DNA from 3 places in the Geopseudomonas guangdongensis genome. Region 1 is predicted to be linked to each of the others. Evidence: riboswitches for the same ligand, from Rfam matches in the RefSeq annotation. Region 1 holds a riboswitch; each other region holds the start of a gene.

The links. Region 1 has a riboswitch for cobalamin ahead of BLU22_RS06830 (TonB-dependent receptor). Riboswitches for the same ligand answer to the same signal wherever they lie in the genome.
Region 2: it holds a riboswitch for cobalamin, as region 1 does, so the genes downstream of both, cobG (precorrin-3B synthase) here and BLU22_RS06830 (TonB-dependent receptor) in region 1, are expected to answer to the same signal.
Region 3: it holds a riboswitch for cobalamin, as region 1 does, so the genes downstream of both, cobO (cob(I)yrinic acid a,c-diamide adenosyltransferase) here and BLU22_RS06830 (TonB-dependent receptor) in region 1, are expected to answer to the same signal.

Annotation. Positions count from the first base shown of each region.
Region 1 covers NZ_LT629780.1:1,401,972-1,408,461, forward strand. The annotation lists gene phaP (TIGR01841 family phasin) at 274-921, shown strand; gene phaR (polyhydroxyalkanoate synthesis repressor PhaR) at 972-1,484, opposite strand; gene BLU22_RS06830 (TonB-dependent receptor) at 1,664-3,574, opposite strand; cobalamin riboswitch at 3,673-3,880, opposite strand; gene BLU22_RS06835 (acetate/propionate family kinase) at 3,964-5,151, opposite strand; gene BLU22_RS06840 (bifunctional enoyl-CoA hydratase/phosphate acetyltransferase) at 5,148-6,086, opposite strand; gene fabI (enoyl-ACP reductase FabI) at 6,163-6,490, opposite strand, start outside.
Region 2 covers NZ_LT629780.1:2,689,422-2,695,911, forward strand. The annotation lists gene BLU22_RS12635 (precorrin-2 C(20)-methyltransferase) at 1-521, opposite strand, end outside; gene BLU22_RS12640 (precorrin-8X methylmutase) at 521-1,147, opposite strand; gene cobG (precorrin-3B synthase) at 1,144-2,487, opposite strand; cobalamin riboswitch at 2,608-2,793, opposite strand; gene cbiE (precorrin-6y C5,15-methyltransferase (decarboxylating) subunit CbiE) at 2,900-4,120, shown strand; gene BLU22_RS12655 (cobalt-precorrin-5B (C(1))-methyltransferase) at 4,113-5,213, shown strand; gene BLU22_RS12660 (cobalt-precorrin-6A reductase) at 5,210-5,941, shown strand; gene BLU22_RS14985 (hypothetical protein) at 6,073-6,490, opposite strand, start outside.
Region 3 covers NZ_LT629780.1:2,390,038-2,396,527, forward strand. The annotation lists gene BLU22_RS11315 (OmpA family protein) at 39-1,019, shown strand; gene BLU22_RS11320 (bacteriohemerythrin) at 1,103-1,552, opposite strand; cobalamin riboswitch at 1,768-1,991, shown strand; gene cobO (cob(I)yrinic acid a,c-diamide adenosyltransferase) at 2,099-2,722, shown strand; gene BLU22_RS11330 (cobyrinate a,c-diamide synthase) at 2,722-4,017, shown strand; gene bluB (5,6-dimethylbenzimidazole synthase) at 4,085-4,774, shown strand; gene cbiB (adenosylcobinamide-phosphate synthase CbiB) at 4,771-5,679, shown strand; gene cobD (threonine-phosphate decarboxylase CobD) at 5,672-6,490, shown strand, end outside.

The sequences.
Region 1 (6,490 bases):
TTACCGCGTTTCGCCTTGCATCGCCCGTGCCGCTCTGCAATGGTGGCGGCGGAAATCTGCCGGGCGCGCCGTCGCCGGACGCCGGATCGGTTGTGCAAGTCCGGTGCCATGTGACTGTCGTGTGAAGTTTTTGCGGTGCGGTAAAATCGCCTTGCAGATTTCATTTTGCAGTGCAACAATTCACTTGCAGATCGAGCCGAGACAGCGCCTCAGGACAGTCGGGTTCGAATTGCAGGTTCGATACGACCCCCGCTCTCGTCAGGAGATTCGAGCATGTCCTTCTTTGATGCTGAAAAGATGCAATCCATTCAGACCGCCAACCTGGAGCTGCTGCAGCAGATGAACGGCAAGATGTTCGAGGGTATCGAGCACCTCGCCCAGCTGCAGCTCAAGGCCCTGCGCGCCCTGTCCGAAGACCAGTTCGAGGCCTGCCGCCAACTGCTCAACACCCGCGATCCGCAGTCGCTGTTCCAGCTGCAGGGCGCCTTCGTGCAGCCGATGAGCCAGGCCGAACGCCTGCTCGAATTCAACCGCAAGATCTATGACCTGCTGTCCAGCACCCAGGCCGAAGTGGCCAAGCTGGGCGAGAAGCAGGTAGCGGTCGGTGCCAAGCAGGTGCAGGAAGCCCTGGAAACCATCAGCAGCAACGCTCCGGCCAGCGCCGAGCCGGCGGTCGCCGTGCTGAAGTCGGCTATCGAAAGCGCCGGCAGCGTGCTGGAAAGCGCGCAGAAAGTCGCCAAGCAGGCCGCCGAAATGGCCGAGAGCAGCATCGCCGCCGCCGCCAATGCTGCGACCCAGGCCGCGACCCAGGCTGCCGCGCAAGCCACCCAGGCTACTCAGGCCGCGACCCAGGCCGCCACCCAAGCGACCCAGGCTGCCACCCAGGCCGCCCGCAACGCGAGCAAGGCCGCCAGCAAGTAACCGATCATGTGCCGGCGCTCGACTCGTTGAGCGTCACTGGCGACGGTGGATCACTGATCCCCGTCGCCTTTTTTATTTGCGCCCGGGCGGGCGCCGAACAGGCCGAACATGTTCTGGGTGCTCAGGTAGAGCTTCTTCGACTGCTCCAGATACTGCTGCATGAGGTTCTGCATCACCGGCATCTGGCTGCGCAGGAAGTCGTTCCAGGCCTGGGTCGACTGCTCGCCGGTCTGCTTCTGCACCTCGATCACCGCCTGGATGCTCTTGTCCAGATAGCTGCCGAGCATGCCCTGGAAGGGGCCGTAGAAACGGATGATGCTCTGCAACATTTCGCTGGAGAAGATCGGCTCGCCGTCGCGCTCGGCCTCCTGGATGATCTGCAGGAGGATGCTGCGGGTCAGGTCCTCGCCGCTCTTGGCGTCCACCACCTGGAAGGGCGTTTCGTCGATCACCAGCTGGCGGATGTCGGCCAGGGTCACATGGCTGCTGGTGTGGGTGTCGTACAGGCGACGGTTGGGATACTTCTTGATCAGGCGAACGTCGCTGCGGACGGTATCGGACATGCGGGCCTCGCGGCAGGGGAGTGGTGATGCGGGCATGGTAGCCCAAAGCCGCGGGGCTGTCCGACTGCCCCGCGATGGCGCCCGCGGCGCGCGCCGCGCACCGGCGCAGGGCGGGCTCTGTACCCTGACGCTGCGCGCCAGCCTGCATCCCCGAGGCGGAGTGCAGGCTGGTGCCCTGGTCAGAAGCGGTAGCCGACGCTGAGCTGCACGTCTTCTTCCGGTGCCGGGTAGCGGCTGTTGGCGCTGGCGAAGGCATCGTAGCGCTTGCCGGTCAGGTTGTTGATGCGCAGCTTGGCATTGAACTGCCGGTAGTCGTAGCGCAAGGCCGCGTTGAGCAGGGTGTAGCTGCCGGCCTTGCGCAGGCTGTTGGCATCGTCGCTCGAGTAGTGGCGGCGGCCGGTGTAGACGGCTTCCAGCTGGCTTGTCAGGCCGGGCAGAAGCTCATAGCCGACGTGCATACTGCCGCTGTGGCGGGCGACCCAGGGTACGTCGTTACCCTGGAAGCTGCCGGCGCGGTATTCGGCGTCGGTGAAGCTGTACTGGCCGCCGATGCTCAGGCGCTCGCTCAACTGGCGTTCGGCCTCCAGCAGCAGCCCCTTGCGCAGGGTCTTGTCCAGATTGATGTTGGCACCGCGCCCATTCTGGGACGCAGGATTGGCGATGATCGCGTCGTAGAGAATCTCGTCATTCAGTTCGAGGCGGTACAGGCTGGCCTGGTAGCGCTGACGGCCGTCGCTCCATTCGATCCCGCTTTCCCAGGATTCGCCGGTCTGCGGCTTGAGGAAGGTGGTGCCGGGCAGGGTAAAGCCATTCTCGTCGACGTTGGCCCAGCGCAGCACGTCCTCGCGCTTGATGAACAGGCGCGTCTGCTGGTTGGCCTGCCAGCTCAGGCCGATGCTGCTGCTGTCCTCTCGGTCGGAATGGCTGCGGTTGGCCGCATGATTGCGGTCTTCCGCCTCGCTGGCGCGGTAGCCGAGGGTCAGGGTCAGGTCATGTCCGAGCGGCTGGCTGAGCTGGGTATACCAGTCGCGCAGGGTCTGGCGAAACTCGGTGCTGGAGGAGGACAGCTCATAGTCGCTGGTGATGTGGTCGTGGCCGAGCAGCCATTCGCTGCGGCCGAGGCTGCTGTCCCAGCGGGCGGTCAGGCGCGGGCTGAGGCTTTCGATGCGGGTGCCCTGCTCGAACGGGGTCCAAAACTGGCCGACGCCATCCTGATCGCTGTGGCTGTAGTCGAAATTGGCGGTCCAGATCGCGTTCAGACGCTGCTCGAGGGCGAAGCGGTGTACCTGGGTCTTGCTGTCGTTCCAGTCGCTGGACAGGCTCTGCTTGCGGTCGGCCCGGCGCTGGTCGAGCGTGAGCGAGCCCGGATACAGCAGTTCGTCGTCTACCGTCTGGTATTCGTACAGCGCATGGCCAGCGGCATGGTCATAACGCAGGCGGGTGAAGGCATTGCTGTAGCTGGCATTGTTGTGGTCGCGGTAGTTGTCGCTGTTGCGGGTTTCGCCGCTGGCGTACAGCGAAAAACCTCCGCCCAGCTGCTGGAACAGGCGACCCCGGTAAGCTTCGAGGTCGTGACTGCCGATGCTGGTCTCGACATAGGCCTCGTTGTGCTGCGGCGTGCGGGTGACGATGTTGATCACCCCGCCGACGGCCTGGTCGCCGTACAGCACGGTGCCGGTGCCACGAATGATCTCGATGCGCTCGATGTTGTCCAGCGGTACCGCGTTGAGATCCGGGGTGGCCAGGCTGGGTTGGTTGAGGCGGCGGCCGTCGACCAGGATCAGCGTGTTATTGCCGGCGTTCTCGCCGAAGCCGCGCAGGCTGAGCGCAACCCGGTTGCCGTCGCCCATGGTGTCGCGGACCTGCAGGCCCGCTTGGCTGCGCAGCAGGTCGAGCAGGTCGTGGCTGGCGCTGGCTTCGATCTGCTGGCGGTCGATGACCGCCACACTGCTCGGTACCGGGTTGTGCAGTGCGGTGGCGCGGGTCACCACCAGGGGGGGCAGTTCGCTGTTCTTTCTGGTCTGTTCGGTTTCGGCCAAAACAAGGCCCGGCGCCAGGGCAACGGCCAGCGCCAGAGGGGAAAGCTTCATCGAGGAATCCTCAAAAGTGATGGGGCAGACTTTCGAGGAGGGCAGAAAGCAGAGACGCGCCGGACGGCGCGCGACTGACGGTGCGGCCCTCCGCAACACCTGTCGAATCCGTCGGGGCCGGTCTCCGGGCTGTCGACCCTTGGCCCGCCTTCCCGGGGAATCCCCAGTGGCCGTTGGGCAAGGTGGCAGGCCGAGGCCTGCGGTCGATTACCGTTGCGGGGGCAGCGCCGGCCTTGCTCCCATGGAGCGCACCGGCTTCCCGTTTAACGCAGGCCAGGCCTGCGCACCCTGACGGAATGCAAAACGCCGCGCACCTTACGGGCTGGCGGCGGCGAAAGCAATCGCGGGGCGCCCTGCGGCGCCGGCGGGAGGGCCGGCGCCGGGGCGCTTCAGCCGGCGAGCAGGGCCATGGCCTCGCGGGCCATCTGGCCTTCCTCGTCGGTGGGGATCACCCAGATGCCGCGCTGGCTGTCGGCGCTGCTCAGGCGGGCGGCGCCGCCATGGACGGCCTGGGCGGCGTTGGTCGCGGCGTCGAGGGCGAACCCCAGCCAGCTCAGGCGTTCGAGGATCATCGCGCGCACGGTGGCGCTGCGTTCGCCGATCCCGGCGGTGAACACCAGATGGTCGACGCCGCCGGCCTGGGCGGCCAGGGCCGCGACTTCGCGGGCCGCGCGGTAGCAGTACAGTTCCACCGCCAGACGCGCCTGGGGCGAGTCGCTGGCCAGCAGCACGCGCATGTCCGAGGACTCGCCGGAGACGCCGAGCAGGCCGGAGTTGCGGTACAGCTCGCGGCGTACCGCGGGGATGTCCATGCCGCCGTGCTCCATCCAGTAGAGCAGCACCTCGGGGTCGAGGTTGCCGGGACGGGTGCCCATCATCAGTCCCTCGCAGGCGCCCATGCCGGTGCTGTTGGCGACGCTGCGCCGGCGGTGCAGGACGCAGCCGCTGGAGCCGCTGCCCAGGTGCAGGACCACCACGCGCTTGTCGGCCTCGCCCTCGCCGAGTACCGCCGGCAGCTGGTGGCTGATCGCGGCGTAGGATAGGCCGTGGAAGCTGTAGCGGCGCACCCCGGCGTCGTGCCAGCGGCGGTCGATGGCGAAGCGGGTGGCCAACGGGTCCTGGGTGGCGTGGAAGGCGGTATCGAAGCAGGCGATCTGCACCACGCCGAGCGCCGCGCGGCGCGCCGCCTCCAGGCCGGCGAGGGCGGCGGGCTGGTGCAGCGGGGCCAGCGGGGTGAGGCTGTGCAGCTGGGCGCAGACCTCGCCGTCGACCCGCGTGGCGCGGGAGAACAGCTCGCCGCCGTGGACCACGCGGTGGACGATGGCGCCCGGCCGGTTCCGGCCGCTCTCGGCCAGGGCCAGCACCTGGGCGATGGCGTTCTCGTGGCGCACCTCGCGCAGCGGTTCGTCGCAGAGCACCTGGCCGTCGGCGGTGCGGGCGGCGAGGCGGCCTTCGGCCTGGCCGATGCCGTCCACCAGGCCGCGCACCAGCACGCGCGGCTCGCGGCCCTGGATGTCGAAGGTGGTGAACTTGAGGGTGGCCGAGCCGACGTTGAGGGCCAGCAGCGGGGCGCTCATCCGCGCACCTCGCCGCTCTGCAGGCGATGGCGGGCGGCCAGCGCGGCGACCGCGGTGGAAGCCAGGCGCACGCGGGCGTCCTCGGCGCGGCTGTTGAGCACGATCGGTACCCGTGCGCCCATCACCACCCCGGCCGAGGCGGCGGCGGCCAGGTAGCTGAGCTGCTTGGCCAGCATGTTGCCGGCTTCCAGGTCGGGGACCAGCAGGATGTCCGGATCGCCGGCCACCGGCGAGTCGATGCCCTTGCTGTCGGCGGCGGCGTGGGAGATGGCGTTGTCGAAGGCCAGCGGGCCGTCGAGGATCGCCCCGGTGATCTGCTTGCGGTCGGCCATCTTGCACAGCGCGGCGGCGTCGATGGTCGCCGGCATCGAGGCGGTGACGGTTTCCACGGCGGCGAGGATCGCCACCTTGGGCCGGGCGATGCCCAGCGCGTGGCAGAGGTCGATGGCGTTCTGCACGATGTGGCGCTTGGTGGCCAGGTCGGGGGCGATGTTGATCGCCGCGTCGGTGATGAACAGGTAGCGCGGGTAGCTTTCCACCTTCATCACGTAGACGTGGCTGATGCGGCGGTCGGTGCGCACGCCGGTCTGGCGGTCGAGCACCGCGCCCATGAATTCGTCGGTGTGCAGGCTGCCCTTCATCAGCGAGTCGGCCTCGCCGCTGCGCACCAGCTCCACCGCGCGGGCGGCGGCGGCGTGGCTGTGCGGCACGTCTTCCAGGCGGTAGGGCGACAGGTCGAGACCGGCGCCCTCGGCGATGTCGAGCAGGCGGTTGCGCGGGCCGACCAGGATCGGCTCGATCAGGCCGGCCTCGGCCGACTCGATGGCGCCGCACAGGGCGTCGGGGCTGCAGGGGTGGGCCACCGCCATCCGCGTCGGCGGATGGCGCAGGGCGGCCTGGATGATGTCGTCGAAAGCGCGTTCGTCACGGGTCATCGCTCGGTCCTTGGCTGAAGGTGCGTGAACGGGAAGCGCCGGCGGCGCGGCGCCGCCGGCGGGAGGCGGGCGGCCGTCAGGCCATCATGTGGAAGCCGCCGTCGACGTAGATCACTTCGCCGGTGATCGCCCGCGAGGCGTCGGAGATCAGGAAGGCGGCGGTCATGCCGACGTCCTCGATGTCCACCAGGCGGTGCTGCGGGGTGCGCTCGATGGCTTCCTCGATCAGCTTGTCGAAGTGGGCGATGCCGGAGGCGGCGCGGGTCTTCAGCGGGCCGGGGGACACGGCGTGGACGCGGATGCGCTGCTGGCCCAGCTCGGCGGCCAGGTAGCGCACGGTGGATTCCAGGGCGGCCTTGACCGGGCCCATCACGTTGTAGTTCTCGACCACCTTGTCGGCGCCG
Region 2 (6,490 bases), 1.3 Mb from region 1:
GTCAGCTCCTCCTCGGACAGCACGCCGGACAGCACCAAAAGGCTCTGGTTGCGATACACCAGCGGCGCGCCGAGCGCGGCGGCGGCGCCGAGCATCGAGCACACGCCGGGCACCACCTCGGTGGCGTAACGCTCGGCCAGGCGGTCGTGCAGGTACATGTAGGAGCCGTAGAACAGCGCATCGCCCTCGCAGATCACCGCCACGTCACGGCCGGCGTCGAGGTGCGCGGCGACCTGCGCGGCGGCGGTGTCGTAGAAGTCGGCGATCACGTCCTCGTAGGACAAGGGCGGCGCCAGCTTCTCGGTGGTCACCGGGTAGACCAGCGGCAGGCGCAGCTGGTCGTCGCGCAGGTACTCCTCGATGACGCCGAAGGCGTTGCCGCCCTGCCCCTTGCTGGCCTTGGCCTTGGCGACGAAATAGGCCACCACCGGCGCCTCCCGCAGCAGGCGCAGCGCCTTGACGGTGATCAGCTCGGCATCGCCCGGCCCGACGCTCAGGCCCAGCAGTCGTCCCTTGCCCATCATTCCACCTCCGTGGCCAGCGCGTTGACCGCCGCGGCGGCCATGGCGCTGCCGCCGCGCCGGCCGCGGACGATCACGTAGGGCACGCCGTGGCTGCCTTCGGCGAGCAGGTCCTTGGACTCGGCGGCGCCGACGAAGCCGACCGGGAAGCCGAGGATCAGCGCCGGCTTGGGCGCGCCGGCGGCGAGCATTTCCAGCAGGTAGAACAGCGCAGTCGGCGCGTTGCCGATCACCACCACGCTGCCTTCCAGATGGTCGCGCCAGTGCTCCAGGGCCACCGCCGAGCGGGTGTTGCCCAGCTCGCGGGCCAGCGCCGGCACTTCGGGATCGTTGAGGGTGCAGACCACCCGGTTATTGGCCGGCAGGCGCGCGCGGGTGATGCCCTCGGCGACCATCCGCGCATCGCAGAGGATCGGCGCGCCGGCCGCCAGCGCGGCGCGCCCGGCGGCGCCGGCACCCGGCGAGAAGCGCAGGTCCTGCACCACGTCGACCATGCCGCAGGCGTGGATCACGCGCACGGCGAGCTTTTCTAGATCGGCGGGGATCGCCGCGAGATCGGCCTCGGCGCGGATGATAGCGAAGGAGTTGCGATAGATTTCCTGGCCATCGCGGATGTAGTCGATCATGGAGACTCCGGGGATGAGGGATGGGCGGCCAGCCGCGCGGCGGCCTGCTCGATGTTCAGATGTTCGGCCAGCACCGGGCCGTGGCCGCCGGCCAGCAACTGGTAGCGCGCCGGAGCCGTGGCCAGCAGGGTGAAGGCGGCGCCATGGGCGGCGGCGCAGCGCCGCGGGCAGCCGCTCAGATGGATGACCGCCGCGTCGGCCGCGGGCGGCAGCAAGGCGGCCAGGCGCCGGGCGTCGGCCTTGGTGTCGGCCAGCGCGCGGGCGCAGCCGGGCGAGCCGCTGCAAGCGATCAGCCGGGCCAGCGGCGCGGCCGGGTCGACCAGCAGGCCAAGCTCCGCCAGGGCGCGCTGCGCTTCGGCGCCGCGCGCGGCGGGCACGTCGGGGAGCAGCACGCCCTGCCAAGGGGTCAGATGCAGACGGGGCGTGCCCAGTCGCTCGCTCAGCGCCGCCAGCGCCTGCAACTGGCGGGCGTCGAGGCGGCCCAGCGCGGTCTGCGCGCCGACCTGGCAGAGCCCGGCCTCGCGCTGCGCCTGCACGCCGAAGCGCCGCTGCGGTTCGGCCGGCGCGCGGCGCCAGGCGAGCAGCGCGGCGTCGCGGCGCAGCGCCAGCGCCGGCTGGCGTTCGCGCAGCGCATCAAGGACGGCAGGCGCCGGCAGGCTCTGCAGCAGGTGGCGCATGCGCGTCTGCTCGGCGCCGGCGCGGTCGAGGAACAGCGCCAGCAGCGCGAACACCAGCTCGCCGGCCTGCGCCGCCGGAATCGAGGCCAGCGCGGGATCGTCCCCGGCGCGCTGCGGCGGGCAGCCGGCCAGGCCGAAGGCATAGCGCGGCCCGTCCTCGCCCGGCAGGGCCGACAGCCACAGGTCGTGGGGATGGTCGAGCATCGCCAGCGCCTCGCCGCCGTCGAGCTGCACGGCGAACTTGGGCGACAGCCCATGCCAGCGCGGTTCGCGCTCCAGCCGGGCGAGCAGCGCGGCGGCCAGCGGGCGGGTGTCGAGCAGGGTGTGGGGATCGTGGCCGGCGGCGGGGCTGAGCATCAGGTTGCGCACGTCGTCGCCGCCGGCGCTGGCGGCGCCCAGGCCGGCGGCCAGCAGGCGCTCGATCAGCGCGTCCTCGCACCCAGCGCGCACGCCGCGGATCTGCAGGTTGGCGCGGTTGGTGGCTTCCAGCACGCCGCCGGCACACGCCTCGGCGGCAACGGCGATGGCCCGCGCCTGGCGGGCGGTGAGCCGCCCACCGGGCAGCTTGATGCGGCAGATGCCGCCGTCGCGGGCGGCGACGATGCGCAGCAGGCCCGGACAGGCGGAAGGGCGCGGCGCAGCCGCGCGAAGAGGATGCTTCACGAAAGGTCACCGGATTGTCCGTCGCGGCGACCCCTGCGATCCCGCCCGCAGGCGAAACCCCGCGCCGGCCCGCAGGCTGGCGCGCTTGCAGCATCGGTACACCCCGCCCGACGTTGGCACTCGCGACTCCTCTCGCCGGCAGGTCTCCTGGCTGGCAGGTCGTCGCCCGGCGTCGCCTTCCCGGTTGCCCAGTGGCCTGTGACGCGGACTCGCTGCTGACAGTTGCGGGGGCAGCCACGGTCGGAGCGATGCTCTTCCGTGTTCCCTCTTCGGCCCTGAACGGGCACCGACGAACGCGCTATTATGCCCGCCTTTCGCCGCCATTGCCCTCACAGACCACCACGGGGGCGAATTCATTCGCCAGGGCGCGGCATTTTGGCGGAGACCTCCGCCCATCACACAAGGAACCCCGATGACGCCCTGGCTGACCGTAGTGGGCATCGGCGAAGACGGCTTCGCCGGCCTCGGCAAGAGCGCCCGCCGCGCCCTGCTCGGCGCCGCGCACATCGTCGGCGCCGAGCGCCAGCTGGCCCTGCTGCCGCGCTGCGTGAGCGCCGCGCGCGCGTGCTGGCCCAGTCCGTTCGACCTCGCCGCCGTGCTGGCCCGGCGCGGCACGCCTACCTGCGTGCTGGCCAGCGGCGACCCGATGTTCTACGGCGTCGGCGCCAGCCTGGCGCGCGCGCTGCCGGCCGGGGAGCTGCGCGTGCTGCCGTCGCCCTCCTCGGTGTCCCTGGCCGCCGCGCGCCTGGGCTGGGCGCTGCAGGACTGCACGGTGGTCTCGCTGGTCGCCCGCCCGCTGGCCGCGCTGAACCGCCACCTGCAGCCCGGCGCGCGCCTGCTGGTGCTCAGCGAAGGCGCCGCCACCCCGGCGCAGGTCGCCGAACTGCTGCGCGAGCGCGGCTTCGGCCTCAGCCGCCTCAGCCTGCTGGAGCACCTCGGCGGCCCGCACGAACGGCGCCTCGACGGCCTCGCCGCCGACTGGAGCCTGCCGCCCGGCGCCGCCCTCAACCTGCTGGCCATCGACTGCCGGGCGGAAGCCGGCGCGCAGCCGCTGCCGTCCACCGTCGGCCTGCCCGACGAGGCCTACCGCCACGACGGCCAGCTGACCAAGCGCGACGTGCGCGCCGTCACCCTCGCCCGCCTCGCCCCGCTGCCCGGCGAGCTGCTGTGGGACGTCGGCGCCGGCTGCGGCTCGATCGGCATCGAGTGGCTGCGCGCCCATCCGCAGTGCCGCGCCATCGCCCTGGAGGCCGACGAGGGCCGCCAGGCGCACATCCGCCACAACCGCGACGCCCTCGGCGTGCCGCACCTGCAGCTGGTCGCCGGCAGCGCGCCGCAGGCGCTGGCCGGCCTGCCGGCGCCGGAGGCGGTGTTCATCGGCGGCGGCGTCACCGTGCCCGGCGTGCTGGAAGACTGCTGGGCGGCGCTCAAGCCGGGGGGACGGCTGATCGCCAACGCCGTCACCCTGCAGAGCGAGGCGCGGCTTATCGACTGGCACGCCCGCCACGGCGGCGAGCTGCTGCGCCTGCACATCGCCCACGCCAAGCCGCTGGGCAACTTCGACACCTGGCGCCAGGCGCTGCCGATCACCCTGCTCTGCGTGCGCAAGCCCGTCGAGGCCGGCGATGCGTGAGGAAACCCCGGAACAGCCGCGCCCTCTGCGCACCGGCCTGACCACCGGCAGCTGCGCCACCGCCACCAGCCTGGCCGCCGCGCGCCTGCTGCTGGGCGGCGAAGCCTGCGACGCGGTGGAGATCGTCCTGCCCAAGGGCCAGCGGGTCAGCATGCGCCTGGAGTTCTGCCGGCCGTGCGCCGGCGGCGCCGAGGCCGGCACGCTCAAGGACGGCGGCGACGACCCGGACGCCACCCACGGCGCGCTGATCAGCGCCCGCGTGGCGCTCGATCCGCGTCCTGGCGTGCGCTTCCACGCCGGCCCCGGCGTCGGCACCGTCACCCGCCCCGGACTGGTGCTGGCGGTCGGCGAGCCGGCGATCAACCCGGTGCCGCGACAGATGATGACCGAACACCTGAGCGCGCTGGCCGCCGAGCGCGGCTATGCCGGCGGCTTCGAGGTCACCGTCTGCGTGGCGAACGGCGCGGAAATCGCGCTGAAGACCATGAATCCACGGCTGGGCATCCTCGGCGGCATCTCCATCCTCGGCACCACCGGCATCGTCCGCCCGTTCTCCTGCTCGGCCTACATCGCCTCCATCCACCAGGCCATAGACGTGGCCCGCGCCAACGGCCTGCAGCATCTGGCTGCCTGCACCGGCAACGCCAGCGAGGACGCCATGCGCGGCCACTACGGCCTCGACGACAGCGCGCTGATCGAGATGGGCGACTTCGCCGGCGCGGTGCTCAAGCACCTGCGCCGCGCCCCGGTGGCGCGCCTGACCCTGTGCGGCGGCTTCGGCAAGATCAGCAAGCTGGCCGCCGGGCACCTCGACCTGCACAGCCGCCGCTCCAGCATCGACCTGCCGCAACTGGCCGACTGGGCCGCCGAACTGGGCGCCGACGGCGCGCTGCAAGACGCCATGCGCGCCGCCAACACCAGCCAGCAGGCACTCGCCCTGGCCGCTGCCGCCGGCATCGCCCTGGGCGATGCGGTGTGCGCCCACGCGCTGGCCTTCGCCCGCTCGATAGTCCCGGCCGAGGTGCGCCTGGAAGTCTTCGCCATCGACCGCCAGGGCCGCTTCGTCGGCCGGGCGCTGGAGTCCGCATCGTGAACAAGCGCATCCTGCTGCTCGGCGGCATCGGCGAGGCGCTGGCCATCGCCCGCCAGCTACCGAGCGACGCCATCTACAGCCTCGCCGGCCTCGGCAAGGTGCCGACCGACCTGCCCTGCCAGGTGCGCGTCGGCGGCTACGGCGGCGCCGAGGGGCTGGCGCGCTTCATCGCGGCTGAGGGCATCGGCCTGCTGATCGACGCCACCCACCCCTACGCCGCACAGATCAGCCGCAACGCCGCCCGCGCAGCGCAGCTCGCCGGCATCCCCTGCTGGGCCCTGCGCCGCCCCGGCTGGCAGACCGGCCCCGGCGACGACTGGCGCGAGGTGGCGGACTGGGCGGAACTGACCGCCGCCCTCGCCCCCTTCCGCCGCCCGCTGTTCACCCTCGGCCGCGAACCGCTGGAACACCTCCACGAAATCCCCGCCCACCAGCACTGGACCGTGCGCTGCCTCACCGCCCAGCCGCCCGCACCGCGCGCCGAAATCCTCGGCGCCCGCGGCCCCTTCGCACTCGACGACGAACGCGCGCTGATGGCACGCATCGACTGCGACGTGCTGATCAGCAAGAACAGCGGCAGCCAGGCCACCGAGCACAAGCTGCAGGCCGCCCGCGAGCGGGGGATTCCGGTGCTGGTGTTGAAGAGGCCGGAGTTGCCGAAGGTGGAGTGGGAATTTGGGAGTGGGGAGGCGTTGCTGGTGGGGTTGGCGGAAGGAGGTTGGCGGTGATGTGTGGTTATCACGACAGTGTAGGGTGGAAAACGACCGTAGGTCTTTTCCACCGGGTACTGCGGGGCATGTGACGGTAGAAAACGCTGTGAGGTTTTCTACCCTACGAGCTAGTTCGTTTCATTTCAGTTTTACGGCACCTCGCTCACATCGATTCCCGCTCTAGCAATAAAATCAATAGCAGATTTTTGCTTTAGCTTTTTCAAGCCGCTAATGATTTTTGGGGCAATGAAACTTTTACCATCCAGATAGATAGCAAACTCAGAAACATCATCTCCACCATTCTCATACTGCTCACGTAAACCATCATATTCTTCGGAATAGCAATGACGACCACCTACGTCAGCAAGAGCAAGCAGGGCGCTCATTTCCCGTATCGAATATTCAGCACGAAGAAGCAGATATAAATCGCGATCCAGACCAGCGCCAGACAACATTGCATCACGCCAACCTAGACCACTAGAATCAGCTGTTGCCCTGATTCGAAGCTCAAGAAATCGAGAAATCTTCTCTGCCGAAATATCCTTCAGCGGAATCTCATCACCTATA
Region 3 (6,490 bases), 990 kb from region 1:
GTGGCAGCTTGCAAACTACCTAGATGGGGATTTAACGGATGAAACTGAAAAACACCTTGGGCCTGGTCATTGGTTCTCTGGTTGCCGCAACTTCGCTGGGCGCTCTGGCACAGGGCCAGGGTTCGGTCGAAGTCGAGGCGTTCGGCAAGCGCTACTTCGCAGACAGCACCCACGACATCACCAACGGCAACCTGTTCGGTGGCAGCCTCGGTTACTTCCTGACCGACGACGTGTCGCTGAACCTGTCCCACGGTGTCTACAAGAGCCTGGAAGGCGAAGGCCTGGCCCGTGGCCAGGAAATCGACGGCCACCTGACCGCCCTGGAAGCCGCCTACCACTTCGGCACTCCGGGCGTGCGCAGCCTGCGTCCCTACGTGTCCGCCGGCTTCGCCCACCAGGAGCTGGACAACACCTACGGCCGCGGCCAGAACAAGAGCACCCTGGCTACCGTCGGTACCGGCGTGAAGTACTACGTCTCCGAGAACGTCCTGCTCAAGGCTGGTCTGGACATGATGCACGGTCTGGATCAGGAGCAGACCGAGTGGATGGCCGGCGTCGGCGTTGGCATGAACTTCGGTGGCGGCAGCCAGCCGGCCCCGGCTCCGGTGGCCGAGCCGGCTCCGCTGGTCGAAGCGCCGGCTCCGGTGGCCGAGCCGGTACCGGAAGTGGTGCGTGTCGAGCTGGACGTGAAGTTCGACTTCGACAAGGCCCAGGTCAAGCCGGAAAGCTACGGCGACATCCAGAACCTGGCCGACTTCATGAACCAGTACCCGCAGACCACCACCGTGGTTGAAGGTCACACCGACTCCGTCGGCACCGACGCCTACAACCAGAAGCTCTCCGAGCGCCGTGCCGCGGCCGTGCGCCAGGTGCTGGTGAACCAGTACGGCGTCGATGCCGGTCGCGTCAACTCGGTCGGCTACGGCGAGTCCCGCCCGGTCGCCGACAACGCCACCGACGCCGGCCGCGCGGTGAACCGTCGCGTGGAGGCCGAAGTGGAAGCCCAGATCAAGCAGTGATCGGCTGACCAGGCGTTGAACGCACAAGGCCCGCATCGCAAGATGCGGGCCTTGTCGTTTGTGGCGCCGTCGTTGCGCAGGTTTCAGCGAAAGAACTTGCCCAGCATCCGCGAGACGAAGCCGCCGTCGAGGCTCTTCTTGACGAAGGGCGCGTAGTGCTTGTCCTCGCGCTTGATGTGGTTCATCAGCCACAGGCCGATGTCGGTGCGCACCTCGCGGGCCAGTCGGAACGGGTCCTGGCCGTTTTCCAGGCGCTGGGCATAGCCATGGGCGCGTGCCTTGAAGGCTTCGTGCACCTGATGGTGGGCATCCAGCATGGGATAGCCGGCCTTCTCCATCAGGCTCTCCTCGAAGGTGTTGTGAGAGATGGCGTAGTCGATCAGCTCGTGGATCACGTGCTCCACCGCCTCGACCGACTGGGTGGTGATGGCCTGATCGATCTCCGCCAGATACTCGAAGATACGCTTGTGCTGCTCGTCGATGATGTCGATGCCGGTGGCGAATTCCGGCGACCAGGAAATGACGATCCCCATGCTGCATTCCTTTCTTTTGACGTCTGGCGGTCATGTGCCGATGGCTGCGTGCCGCTATGGGCGGTGCAGGCCGTTTCATAGCACGGGCTGCGGCGAAAGACCACATGAGGGACGCGGGCTCTGCCGCAGTCCGTGCGCCAACTGTGACGCCCGGCACATTTGTTCTGCGATGGCGTGTGCGGACGCGCGTTTGACGCCCGTCACACAAGTCTCTAACCTGCCGGCCTGCTTCAGGTGCCCCCCAGCCGCCGGCTCGGCGGGGTGAAACAGGGAAGCCGGTGCGTTCGCTGCCATCGCGGACCAGGCCGGCGCTGCCCCCGCAACGGTAGGCGAGTCGAGAAACCGCATGGGCCACTGTGCTTGGCACGGGAAGGCGCGGTTTCGGGCGCGACAGGCGCCACTCGCGAGCCCGGAGACCGGCCTGTGGCATCCACGGTATCGCGGAGGGCGCTGGCCGTCGGGTGGTGCGGCGCTCGCCGCCGTCGCCCGTCGTCGCTGTCGTCCTGCGTGGCCACCCTGCGCGGGGAGCGCACAGCGGAGACAGACATGCACGACAGCGACATCCAGGACCAGCAACGCGACCAGCGCCACGTGGCGCGCATGCAGCGCAAGAAGGCGCTGATCGACGCACGGATCGCCGAAGCCAGCGCCGAGCGCGGCCTGCTGCTGGTCAACAGCGGCAACGGCAAGGGCAAGAGCAGCGCCGCCTTCGGCATGCTGGCGCGCGCCCTCGGCCACGGCCTCAAGGCCGGCGTGGTGCAGTTCATCAAGGGCGCCGCGACCACCGGCGAGGAAGCCTTCTTCCGCCGCTTCCCCGACGAGGTGCGCTACTTCGTGATGGGCGAGGGCTTCACCTGGGAAACCCAGAACCGCCAGCGCGACATCGAGAAGGCCGAAGCGGCCTGGGCGGTGGCCCGCGAACTGCTCGGCGATCCGCAGATCGCCCTGGTGATCCTCGACGAGCTGAACATCGCCCTCAAGCACGGCTACCTGCCGCTCGAACGCGTCCTGGCCGACCTCGCCGCGCGTCCGCCGATGCAGCATGTGGTGATCACCGGGCGCGGCGCCTTGCCCGGCCTGATCGAGGCGGCCGATACGGTCAGCGACATCGCGCTGGTCAAGCACGCCTTCCAGGCCGGGGTGAAGGCGCAGAAGGGGGTGGAGTTCTGATGGCCGCGTCGCGCCGCTGCCCGGCCCTGCTGGTCGCCGCGCCCGCTTCCGGACAGGGCAAGACCACCGTCACCGCCGCGCTGGCCCGTCACTACGTCGACCAGGGGCTGCGGGTGCGGGTGTTCAAATGCGGTCCGGACTTCCTCGACCCGATGATCCTCGCCCGCGCCTCGGGCGCTGCGGTCTACCCGCTGGACCTCTGGCTGGTCGGCGAGGAGGAGTGCCGGCGGCGCCTGTGGCAGGCGGCCGGCGAGGCCGACCTGATCCTCATCGAAGGGGTGATGGGCCTGTTCGACGGCAGCCCCTCGGCCGCCGAACTGGCGCGGCGCTTCGGCGTGCCGGTGCTGGCGGTGATCGACGCCAGCGCCATGGCGCAGACCTTCGCCGCCATCGCCCACGGCATGGCCAGCTACCAGAGCGATCTGCCGTTCGCCGGCGTGCTGGCCAACCGGGTCGGCAGCGCACGCCACGGCGAGATCCTGCAGGCCTGCCTGCCGGCGCACCTGCCCTGGTATGGCGCCTTGCCGCGCGAGGCGGCCATCGAGCTGCCGCGCCGGCACCTCGGGCTGGTGCAGGCCGCCGAGCTGGACGACCTCGACACCCGCCTGCAACGCGCCGCGGCGAGCCTGGCGCAGAGCGCCGCGCTGCACCTGCCGGCGCCGGTGACGTTCGCCGCCCCGGCACCGCTGGACTGCGCGCCGTTGCTCGCCGGGGTGCGCATCGGCGTGGCCCGCGATGCCGCCTTCGCCTTCGTCTATCCGGCCAACCTCGACCTGCTGCGCGAGCTGGGCGCCGAGCTGCACTTCTTCTCGCCGCTCGCCGACGCGCGGCTGCCCGAGGTGGACAGCCTCTACCTGCCCGGCGGCTACCCGGAGCTGCACCTGCAGCGTCTGGCGGACAACGCGCCAATGCGTGCGGCGATCTGTGTCCATCACGCCGCCGGCAAGCCGATCCTCGCCGAATGCGGCGGCATGCTCTACCTGCTCGACGGTCTGACCGACGTGCATGGCCAGCGCGCGCCGATGCTCGGCCTGCTGCCGGGCGAGGCGGTCATGCAGCCGAAACTGGTGGCATTGGCCATGCAGGAGGTCGAACTGGACGGCGAGCGCCTGCGCGGCCACAGCTACCACCACTCGCGGATGGATAGCCCGCAGGCGCCGCTGACCCACGGCGAATGCCCCAACTACCGGCGCACCCGCGAGCCGCTGTACCGCAGCGGCCGGCTGACCGCCAGCTACATCCACTTCTATCTGCCCTCGGCACCGCGCGCGGCTGCCGCCCTGCTGCGGCCATGAGCGCCGTGGCGAATCCTCCGGCAGCGCCTCGGCCGTGCGCCGCGCCGCTGCCGCCCAAGGCTCGACCATGAACGACGAAGCTCCCAGTCAGCGGCCGGAATTTGCCGGCAACCCCCACACCTTCAGCGCCGCCGAGCGCGCCGCGGTCTACCGCGCCATCGCCGAGCGCCGCGACATGCGCCACTTCAGCGGCGGCACGGTAGCCCCCGAGCTGCTCGCCCGCCTGCTCGACGCCGCGCACCAGGCGCCCAGCGTCGGCCTGATGCAGCCGTGGCGTTTTATCCGCATCACCGACCGCGCGCTGCGCCAACAGATCAAGGCGCTGGTGGAGGCCGAGCGGGCGCGCACCGCCGAGGCCCTCGGCGAGCGCAGCGACGAGTTCATGCGCCTCAAGGTCGAAGGCATCGAGGACAGCGCCGAGCTGCTGGTGGCCTGCCTGATGGACGGCCGCGAGCGCTACATCTTCGGCCGCCGCACCCTGCCGCAGATGGATCTGGCTTCGCTGTCCTGCGCCATCCAGAACCTCTGGCTGGCGGCCCGCGCCGAAGGCCTGGGCATGGGCTGGGTGTCGCTGTTCGACCCGCTCGCACTGGCCGAGCTGCTCGGCCTGCCGGAGGGCGCCGAACCGCTGGCGCTGCTCTGCCTCGGCCCGGTCGAGGCGTTCTATCCGCGACCGATGCTGGTGGAGGAGGGCTGGGCCGAGGAGCGGCCGCTGGCCGCGATGCTCTACGAGAACCGCTGGGGGCAGCAGCCATGAGCCTGGGTCTGGCCCTGTGCGCCGGCGTGGCGCTGGACGTGGCCCTCGGCGAGCCGCGCCGCCATCACCCGCTGGTGCTGTTCGGCCGCCTGGCCGAGCGTCTGGAAGCGCGCTTCAACGCCCACGGCGGCGGCTGGCGCAGCCACGGCGTCAGCGCCTGGTGCCTGGCGGTGCTGCCGCTCACCGTGCTGACCTGGGGGCTGGTGCAGCTGCCGCTGCTCGGCGGGGCGCTGGAGATCCTCGCCCTCTATGCGGCGCTGGGCCTGCGCAGCCTGCACGAGCACGCCCTGCCGGTGCTCGACGCCCTGCGTCGTGGCGACCTGCCGGCGGCGCGCGCCGGCGTGGCGCGGGTGGTCAGCCGCGATACCTCTGCGCTCGATGAGCACGGCGTGGCCCGCGCCGCCACCGAGTCGGTGCTGGAGAACGGCAGCGACGCGGTGTTCGCCGCGCTGTTCTGGTTCGCCGTGGCCGGCGCGCCGGGGGTGGTGCTCTACCGCCTGGCCAACACCCTCGACGCCATGTGGGGCTACCGCACCGAGCGTTTCGAACGCTTCGGCTGGGCGGCGGCGCGCATCGACGATGCGCTCAACTACGTGCCGGCGCGCCTCACCGCGCTGACCTACGCGCTGCTCGGCCAGACCCGCCGCGCGCTGGCCTGCTGGCGCCGCCAGGCGCCGCAGTGGGACAGCCCCAACGCCGGGCCGGTGATGGCTGCCGGCGCCGGGGCCCTTGGCGTCGAGCTGGGTGGCGCGGCGGTCTACCACGGCGAAGTCCACCAGCGCCCGGCGCTGGGTGAAGGCGCGCCGGCCGATGCCGAGAGCATCGCCGGCGCGCTCAGCCTGCTGCGCCGCGGCGTGGCGCTGTGGCTGGTCGTCGTGCTGCTGGGAGGCTGGCTGCATGCTTGAACATGGCGGTCGGCTGCGTGCGACGGCGCAGCGCTACGGCATTCCCCTGGCCGACTGGCTGGACCTGTCCACCGGCATCGCCCCCGAGCCCTGGCCGCTGCCGTCGATCCCGCTGGAGGTCTGGGCGCGCCTGCCCGAGGACGACGACGGCCTCGAAGCGGCCGCCTGCGCTGCCTACGGCGCCCGTCATGCGCTGGCGGTAGCCGGCAGCCAGGCGGCGATCCAGACGCTGCCGCAGCTGCTGCCGGGCGGCCGGGTCGGCGTGCTGGCGCCGAGCTACGCCGAACACGCCCAGGCCTGGCAGCGCGCCGGCCATGAGCTGGTGCGCCTGTCCGCGGCGGCCATCGACGCGGCGCTCGACGATCTGGACGCGCTGGTGCTGGCCAATCCCAACAACCCCACCGGCGAGCGCTTCGCCGTCGCGCAACTGCTCGACTGGCACGCGCGGCTGGCGGCGCGCGGTGGCCTGCTGCTGGTCGACGAGGCCTTCGCCGACTGCACGCCGGAACTCAGCCTGGCCGCGCACAGCGACAGGCCGGGGCTGGTGGTGCTGCGCTCGTTCGGCAAGTTCTTCGGCCTGGCCGGCGTGCGCCTGGGCTTCGTGCTGGCCGCGCCGACGCTGCTGGCGCGGCTGCGCGAGGCGCTCGGTCCCTGGCCGGTCAGCGGTCCGGCCCGGGCGCTCGGTCTGCAGGCGCTGGGCACCGGACAGGCCGGCGCCCGCCGGCGCCGCGCCGCCGAGCTGCAGCGCCAGGGCGCCGCGCTGGCCGGGCTGCTGCGTGCCCACGACCTGCCGCCTGCCGGCGGCACCGCG